DNA from 2 places in the Streptomyces sp. NPDC046805 genome. Region 1 is predicted to be linked to the other one. Evidence: riboswitches for the same ligand, from Rfam matches in the RefSeq annotation. Region 1 holds a riboswitch; the other holds the start of a gene.

The links. A riboswitch is a leader RNA that binds a small molecule or an ion and turns the genes downstream of it on or off. The one in region 1 is predicted to bind cyclic di-AMP.
Positions count from the first base shown of each region.
Region 2: it holds a riboswitch for cyclic di-AMP, as region 1 does, so the genes downstream of both, ABZ910_RS28315 (M23 family metallopeptidase) here and ABZ910_RS21330 (M23 family metallopeptidase) in region 1, are expected to answer to the same signal.

Region 1 covers NZ_JBEYYC010000019.1:51,562-55,863, reverse strand. The annotation lists gene ABZ910_RS21335 (pitrilysin family protein) at 1-1,189, shown strand, start outside; cyclic di-AMP (ydaO/yuaA leader) riboswitch at 1,423-1,581, shown strand; gene ABZ910_RS21330 (M23 family metallopeptidase) at 1,595-2,347, shown strand; gene ABZ910_RS21325 (GntR family transcriptional regulator) at 2,641-3,336, shown strand; gene ABZ910_RS21320 (HPr family phosphocarrier protein) at 3,518-3,799, opposite strand; gene ABZ910_RS21315 (GNAT family N-acetyltransferase) at 3,976-4,302, shown strand, end outside.
Region 2 covers NZ_JBEYYC010000031.1:16,118-20,419, forward strand. The annotation lists gene ABZ910_RS28310 (PrsW family glutamic-type intramembrane protease) at 1-892, shown strand, start outside; gene ABZ910_RS28315 (M23 family metallopeptidase) at 1,002-2,066, opposite strand; cyclic di-AMP (ydaO/yuaA leader) riboswitch at 2,074-2,232, opposite strand; tRNA gene ABZ910_RS28320 (tRNA-Met) at 2,590-2,663, opposite strand; gene ABZ910_RS28325 (dihydrofolate reductase family protein) at 2,727-3,857, opposite strand; partial or broken gene ABZ910_RS28330 (MarR family transcriptional regulator) at 3,946-4,029, shown strand; partial or broken gene ABZ910_RS28335 (GTP cyclohydrolase) at 4,026-4,145, shown strand; gene ABZ910_RS28340 (hypothetical protein) at 4,250-4,302, opposite strand, start outside.

The DNA of each region.
Region 1 (4,302 bases):
CGTCGCCACGATCATGGCGCGTGCCTTCTCCGAAGGCACGAACCAGCACTCCGCCGAGGAGTACGCCGCCGAGCTGGAGCGCTGCGGTGCCACCCTCGACGCGCACGCCGACCACCCGGGCGTCCGTATCAGCCTGGAGGTCCCTGCTTCCCGCCTCGGCAAGGCGCTCGGCCTGCTCGCCGACGCCCTGAAGGCGCCCGCCTTCGCCGACAGCGAGGTCGAGCGGCTGGTCCGCAACCGCCTCGACGAGATCCCGCACGAGCTGGCCAACCCGGCCCGCCGCGCGGCCAAGGAGCTGTCCAAGGAGCTGTTCCCGGCGACCTCGCGCATGTCGCGCCCGCGCCAGGGCACCGAGGACACGGTCGCCAAGATCGACGCCCCGGCCGTACGCGCCTTCTACGACCGGCACGTCCGGCCCGCCACCGCCACCGCCGTGGTCGTCGGCGACCTCACCGGCATCGACCTCGACGAGCTGCTCGGCGACACCCTGGGCGGCTGGACCGGCTCCCCGGCCCAGCCGCGTCCCGTGCCGCCGGTGAGCGCCGACGACACCGGTCGCGTCGTCATCGTGGACCGCCCCGGCGCCGTCCAGACGCAGCTGCTCATCGGCCGCGTCGGCGGCGACCGGCACGACCGTGTGTGGCCCGCCCAGGTGCTCGGCACCTACTGCCTCGGCGGCACCCTCACCTCCCGCCTGGACCGGGTCCTGCGCGAGGAGAAGGGCTACACCTACGGTGTGCGCTCGTTCGGGCAGGTCCTGCGGTCCGCCCCGGACGGCACGGGCGCCTCGATGCTCGCCATCAGCGGCTCCGTGGACACCCCGAACACCGGCCCGGCGCTCCAGGACCTGTGGACGGTGCTGCGCACGCTCGCCGAGGAGGGCCTCACGAACGCCGAGCGCGACATCGCCGTGCAGAACCTCGTCGGAGTGGCGCCGCTGAAGTACGAGACCGCGGCGGCCGTGGCCGGCACCCTGGCCGACCAGGTCGAGCAGCACCTGCCCGACGACTTCCAGGCCTCGCTGTACCGGCAGCTCGCCAACACGGGCACCGTGGAGGCCACCGCGGCCGTGGTGAACGCCTACCCGGTGGACCGTCTGGTGACCGTCCTCGTCGGTGACGCCGCTCAGATCAAGGAGCCGGTCGAGGCCCTCGGCATCGGTGAAGTCACCGTCGTGGCCGCCGAGTAGCCCACAACAGGCACCCGCGCGCGTGGGGCCCTGGCGACTGACCGGTCGCCAGGGCCCTCGTGTGTTCCGCCCAGGCCTTCACACCTACCGCCCATATGCCCGAATTGGGGCGGAGGTCGCCTGTCTGCGTGTGGCGTGCGCTACAAAAGTCTTTTTTTGTTTGGGAATTGAAAGTTGCCCCCCTTAGCGTCGTCCGGGCTGTTCGTCAGGCAGTGCGCCGCGCCCGCGGCACCGGACAGTCATCGCCGAGTCCCCGTACGGCGCGAGCCAGGGGAGCCGGGGACCCAACCGTCCCTGGGGTGAATCGGACGCCCACGCGCGCCGTGGGGGCCGTAGGAGACCTTCCTGCTCCGAACCCGTCAGCTAACCCGGTAGGCGAGAAGGAAGGAAAGGACCAGCCACTTCATGGCGTTCACGCGCGCCACCGGGAAGCATCGTCGTCCCAGCCGGATGCAGCGCACCACCGCTCGTGCCGCGGGTGTCGCGGCCCTCACCACCACCGGTGTGGTCGGCACCCTGGCCGCCCCGGCGCTCGCCGCCGGCGGCAGCGCGGGGCAGACCGGCCTCATCCCCGTCGTCTCCCTCGGCGGCTCGGCCGCCCAGCAGATCGACGCTCAGGCCACCGCCCAGAAGCAGGCCGCCGAGGAGAAGGCTGCCGAGAAGGCCGCGCGCGTGGCGGCGGCGAAGAAGGCCGCGAAGGAGCGTGCGGCCAAGGAGCGTGCCGCTCGCGCCGCCGAGCGCAGGCGCCTCAACGCCTTCGTGGTGCCGGTCGCCCACTCGTACGTCTCCACCGGTTACAAGTCCAGCGGCTCCCTGTGGTCCTCCGGTGCCCACACCGGCATCGACTTCCACGCGGCCAGCGGCACCGTCGTCCACGCCGTCGGCTCCGGCACGGTCGTGTCCGCCGGCTGGGGCGGGGCGTACGGCAACCAGATCGTGATCAAGATGGCCGACGGCATGTACACCATGTACGGCCATCTGTCGTCGATCGGCGTCTCGGTGGGCCAGAAGGTCACTCCGGGCGAGCAGATAGGCCTGTCCGGAGCGACGGGCAACGTCACCGGCCCGCACCTCCACTTCGAGGCCCGCACCACCCCGGACTACGGCTCCGACGTCGACCCCGTCGCCTATCTCCGCAAGCACGGCGTGCACGTCTGACGGACGAGCGTGGTGCCCGTCCGACGGACGATCGCACCTCATCCCGAGGCCCCGGCTCCCCGAGCCGGGGCTTTCGCCGTTTCGAACGCGACGCTGAGCGCAGTACCGAACGCAATGCTGAACGCGGTGCTGTCCAAAATCTGTCCATGGATTCCGGCCTGCCGTCGGAAATTCCGGCTCCTTGCAATAGAGTCACCGGACATGCGTCGATCGTCGATGCTTCACGAGCGTCGCTTTCATGGGGATCCATTTCCAGGGGATCCGTTTCACGGGGATCGAAGCGGAGGTCGGTCATGCGGGTTCCGGCGCAGTCGGTGTGCACGGCGATCCGGGACGACATCGTCACCGGCGTCCACGAGCGTGGCGGCCGGCTCACCGAGGAACTCCTCGCGCGCCGCTACGGCGTCTCCCGCGTTCCCGTCCGCGAGGCCCTGCGCACCCTGGAGGCGGAGGGCTTCGTGGTGACCCGGCGGCACGCGGGCGCGTGCGTGGCCGAACCGACCGAGCAGGAGGCCGCGGACCTGCTGGAGATGCGCCTGCTGCTGGAGCCCCTCGGCGCGTCCCGGGCCGCCCGGCGGCGCACCGAGGCGCACCTCAAGGTGCTGCGCGGCCTCGTCAGGCTGGGTCAGGAGCGGGCCAGGAGGGGCAACAGCGAGGACCTGCGCTCCCTGGGCGGCTGGTTCCACGAGACGCTCGCCCAGGCCGCCGGCAGCCCGGCGCTGACCTCGGCGCTCGCTCAACTGCGGCACAAGATCGCGTGGATGTACGTGGTGGCCGCGCCCGTCGACCCCGTCGAGTCCTGGGCGGAGCACGGCGCCCTCGTGGAGGCGGTGGCGCGCGGCGAGGACGAGCGCGCGCGGGCGATCTGCGCCCTGCATGCCGAGCGTGCGACGACCACGCACCGGCTGCGGTTCGCCTCCGGCGCCGACGGCAGGGCGCACGTGAGGAATACGCAACATGCCGTACACATGCCGAGCCTGCGGCATTAACACGGGCGCCGTATACAAAGGGAAGGCATTCCATGGGGGCGTATTTCCGCTGCCTGCAATTCCCCCTTGCTCTTGTGTTCGGTGAATTCGACACGAGGTGCGCGCGAAAACGCGGAAGCCGCGTCACCCTTTCCGGATGACGCGGCTTCCTGGTGTCACACAGATGATGCTCGGACGGTGATCAGACGGTCTCGGGCAGTTCCTCGAGGCCCTCGGCGACCAGCTTCGCCAGTCGGTCCAGGGCGGCGTCCGCGCCCTCGGCGTCGGAGGTGAGGACGATCTCCTCGCCGCCCTCGGCGCCCAGGCTGAGAACGGCCAGCATGGAGGCCGCGTTGACCGGCGCGCCGCCGGCCTTGGCGATCGTCACCGGGACGCCTGCGGCCGTGGCGGCTCGGACGAAGATGGAGGCGGGCCGGGCGTGAAGACCCTCGGCCCAGCCGATGTTGACGCGGCGCTCAGCCATGTGCGTGCCCTTCGGTATCAGGGTTGTCTAGACCAGTTTTCCACATCGTGAAGCGGTGCCCGGAGCGGTCCTTGCGTCCCGCCCCGAGGTGTCGTCGGACCGCGGCCTCGGTCCAACTTCCGCCCTCCACAGACTGCCTCGCGCCGCTGTCGCCCGCGAGCCGTACTCTGGGGCCCATGCAGACCCCGGCGGACCGCAGCGACCGGCACGAGTACCCCGCCCATTGGGAGGCGGACGTGGTGCTGCGCGACGGCGGCACCGCGCGCGTCCGGCCCATCACCGTCGACGACGCCGACCGCCTGGTCAGCTTCTACGAGCAGGTCTCGGACGAGTCGAAGTACTACCGCTTCTTCGCGCCGTATCCACGCCTGTCCGCCAAGGACGTTCACCGCTTCACCCACCACGACTTCGTGGACCGCGTGGGGCTTGCGGCCACGATCGGCGGTGAGTTCATCGCCACCGTACGCTACGACCGCATCGGCGCCGGAGGGGTGCCCGCCTCC
Region 2 (4,302 bases), on a different contig from region 1:
CGGCACCGCCTTCGGCACCGACCAGGTCAACGGCGCCCCCGGCATCGTCTCCGTCACCGCCGCCACCTTCTTCGTGCGCGTCATCATGGCCCCGTTCGCGCACCCCCTCTTCACCGTCCTCACCGGCATCGGCTTCGGCATCGCCGCGCAGTCCGCCGACCGGCAGCGCGCCCGGCGCATCCTGCTGCCGCTGTGCGGACTGCTGCTCGCGATGGGCATGCACGCGCTCTGGAACGGGTCGTCCACCTTCGGACCGTTGGGATTCCTCGCCGTGTACGCGGCGTTCATGGTGCCCGCGTTCGGGCTGCTGACCTGGCTGGTGATCTGGACGCGGCAGCGCGAGCTGCGGACCGTGCGCGAGGAGCTCCCGGCGTACGTCATGGCGGGCTGGCTGGGGCCGGCCGAGCCGTTCGCGCTGGGCTCGATGGGGGCGCGGCGGCTCGCCCGGGACTACGCGGGCCAGCACCTCGGCAAGCCGGCGGCACGGGTCGTGGCGCAGTACGAGGCGTACGCGACGTCCCTCGCCTTCCTCCGGCACCGCGGGCGCCTCGGCCGCGCGGGAGCCGACTTCGTCGTACGGGAGCGGGAACTGCTCACCGAACTGTGGAACCGCCGGCAGACGGCGCGCCCGGCACTGGAGTACGCGGCACGGGCGACGACTCCGGCGACCCCGCCCCCGATGTGGCCTGGGTACGGCCCGCAGCACGGCGCGGGCTACGGAGGGCAGCCCGGCGCGGTGTACGGGCCACAGCCGGGCGGAGCCTACGGGGCTCCGGGAGCGTACGGATATCCGTCGGCGTACCCCGTGGCGAATCCGTCGCCGAATCCGTCACCGAATCCCTCGGCAAGCCCCTCGGCGCAGTACCCCGCCTACAACCCGTACCGGTCGTAGTCGTCCGCTCTCCGCACCCGGTGACGGGCGCGGGCCGTGAACGCCGGACCGGCGGTCCTGACGTCGGGGGGTTGCCGTCAGGACCGCCGGGGATCGGGGAACCGCATGCTCAGGGGTGGAGGCCCTTGCTCAGCAGCCACGGCATCGGGTCGACGCCGGTGGCCTGGCCGCCCGGGTGGACCTCCAGGTGGAGGTGCGGACCGGTGACGTTGCCGGTGGCGCCGACGCGGCCGATGACCTCGCCGGTGGTGACCTTCTGGCCGACGCTGACGTTGATCGACGACTGGTGGCAGTACCAGAGCTCGGTGCCGTCGTCGAGGGTGAGCACCGTGCGGTAGCCGTAGGAGCCGGCCCAGCCCGCCTGGGTGACGGTGCCGCTGTGGATGGCCTTGAGCAGCGTGCCCGTGGGGGCGGCGAAGTCGAGGCCGGTGTGGTAGCCGGAGGCCCACATGGAACCGGGCTGACCGAAGGTGCCGGTGATCGTGTACGAGGGCGTCGGCAGCGTGTACTGCTTGGCCAGCGCGGCCAGGCGCGCCGCCTCGGCCGCCTTCTTGGCCGCGGCCTCCGCCTGCTCCTTGGCCGCCGCGGCCTGGGTGGCGGCCGCTTGCTCCGCCTCGGCCGCCGCGGTGGCGACCTGTTTGTCGGCCGCGGCCACGGCAGCGGCGGCGGCCTTGGTGTCGGCCTGGCCCTTCTGCCGCTCGGCCTGCGCCATGATGCGGTTGCGCAGCGCCTCACCGGCGTCGGTGGTGCCCTCGGTGCTGTCGGTGTCGCTCACTCCGACGCTGCTGAGGGCGGTCGCCGAACCCTTGGGCGCGGAGGAGCCGTCGTGCAGCAGGGAGTCGACCGAGGGCAGGTCGGACACGGAGAGGTCGGACACGGAGAGGTCCGGCATCGAGATGGACACCGGCGGCTTGCCGCTGTTGGCGCTGGCCATGCCGCCCGCGCCGACGGCGGCGATGACGCCGACACCCAGGACCGTGGAGCTGCGGGCGAGTCCGCCGCCGCGCTGCTTGCCGACACGGTGCCGGCCTCGCATCGGGCGGATGGACTCCTCGGTGGGGTTCCACTCCTCCCAGGGGCCCTCGTCGGTGATGTAGCTGCCGTAGCCGAAAGCCTCGGGCTCACGCTGACTCGGCACGAACGGGGCTGCTGGGGCAGGCCGGTTGGACGCCACGCGGGCGCACTCCTTTCCTCCGTCGCCTACCGGGTTAGCTGACGGGTTCGGAGCAGGAAGGTCTCCTACGCGCGTATACCTGCCGTGAGTCCACGGCGGCATCCACGTGATTCACCCCAAGGTGGTGGTTCCCCGGTTCCCTCGCGGGATTCGGCGCGTGCGCACGGAGCCGTCTCTTGTGACGGCTGGGACAACCGCGCTGCGTTATCGAACGTTAATAGACCCGCGGGGGAGATTCCAAGCCGTTCGTCTTGATCGTTAACGTTTCCGGGCGGGCGATTACGGCTCATCACCGGTGAAATTCGGGCGAGTTGACCACCCCTCGGGGACCCTCGACGGGAGCCGCGTAAACCCTTACCGACTGACTGTTTGTCAGTTGTTACGCGGAGGGCTGCCGAGCGGTCACCACTCGTTACAACGATCAAGGCGCGGCGCAAACAAGGCGAGGCGCGGCACACAGCCGCGGAGGGGAAAAGACTCAGGGCCGGAATCCATGTACTGGATTCCGGCCCTGAGTCTTCAGTAGCGGGGACAGGATTTGAACCTGCGACCTCTGGGTTATGAGCCCAGCGAGCTACCGAGCTGCTCCACCCCGCGTCGGTGAAACCAGTGTACGCCATCCGCGGGACCTTTTGCACATCGGTTCAGCGCCGCCGGTGATCAGCCCAGTAGATGGGCGTTCGGCTCCTTGGCCCGGGCCTCGTACTCGGGCAGTACGACGACGTCGACCCCCGCGGTCGCCAGCAGCCCGCTCCCGTCGGCGTCCTCGACGAACGTGTCCGGCTCCCGCCAGGCCGTGACGACCCGCGGTACCCCCGCCGCCAGGATCAGCCGTGCGCACGGCGCGGGCCGGGAGGCCCGCCGGGCGCACGGTTCGAGGCTGCTGTAGACCGTGGCGGTGGCGAGCCGCGGATCCCCGGGCTCGATCTTCGCGAGCGCCGCCTCCTCGGCATGGACCAGGAGGTCGTCCCCTTCGCGCGAGTACCCCCGCGCCAGCTCCGTCCCGTCGGCCGCCACCACGACCGCACCCACGCTGAACGCCGACCGCGAGGGCGGGCACAGCGTGGCCAGCTCGCAGGCGATCCGCATCCAGTGCCGGTCGGCGGCGACCACCGACGCCCCGACCCCGGGAGCGGTCGGCTCGTACTGCATCAGTACGACGTCCTCGATGCGCCGCGACTCCACGAGCCGCAGGCGTCCGGCCTGGTAGCCGCCCGGCCCGAACAGCCGGGGCGCCTTCGGGTCCCCCACGAAGAGCGGGGCCACGACCAGCTGGAGCTCGTCGGCGAGGCCCTGCTGGAGCAGCTGCGTGTGCACGGTCCCGCCACCCTCGACCATCAGGCGCCGCACCCCGCGCACGTCGTGGAGGTGCGTGAGCAGGGCCCGCCAGTCGAGGCCGGGGCCCAGCGGGACGATGTCGGCCGCGATGCCCAGCCCCCGGGCACGCTCCGCGCCCCGCTCCGTCGTGCAGACGAGTTTCTCGCCGCCCGTGTGCCAGAACCTCGCGTCGGGATCCAGGTCGCCGGAGCCGCTGACGGTGACCTTGAGCGGGTACTCCGGCTCCCCTCGGGCGACCCGGGCCGCCCGCCGCTCGGGCGCGTTGACCAGGAGCCGGGGATTGTCGGCACGGATCGTGCCGGCGCCGACCAGGATCGCGTCGACGGACGCCCGCACCTCGTCGACCCGGTCGAAGTCGGCCGGGCCGGAGAGCAGCAGCCGCTCGGGGCCGGTGTCGTCCAGGTAACCGTCGAGGGAGACGGCGGCGGACAGCAGGACGTACGGGAAGGGCATCGGCGTACTCCGTCGTGGAGTGGTCTGGGGTGGTCCGGTGATCCGGAGTGGTCTTGGTTTAATTTTTAAACAAACTTACACTGGTGGCATGACGACCCGCTGGCTCAGCCTCGAGGAGCAGCGCGCCTGGCGCGCGTACATCGCCGGCAGTCTGCTCCTGGAGGACGCGATCACGTCCCGACGGGCGTCTTCACCACGACGCACAACGTCCGCTACCTGCGGGCGAAGGTCCTTCAGACCCGCCACACGCTGCCACTGGGCGAACTGACGGAGCTGAGCGCGGGCTGAGGGGCTGACGGGCTGCAGGGCTGCGAGCCACAAGCAGACCCCCGGCCGATGGAAACGGCCGGGGGTCGGATGACGTCAGAGGCGGTGTCTCGGAGCCAACGGCGTCAGAGGCACAGCGAGTTGAGCACGCAGAGCCCCGACGGCGAGGTCGATATCA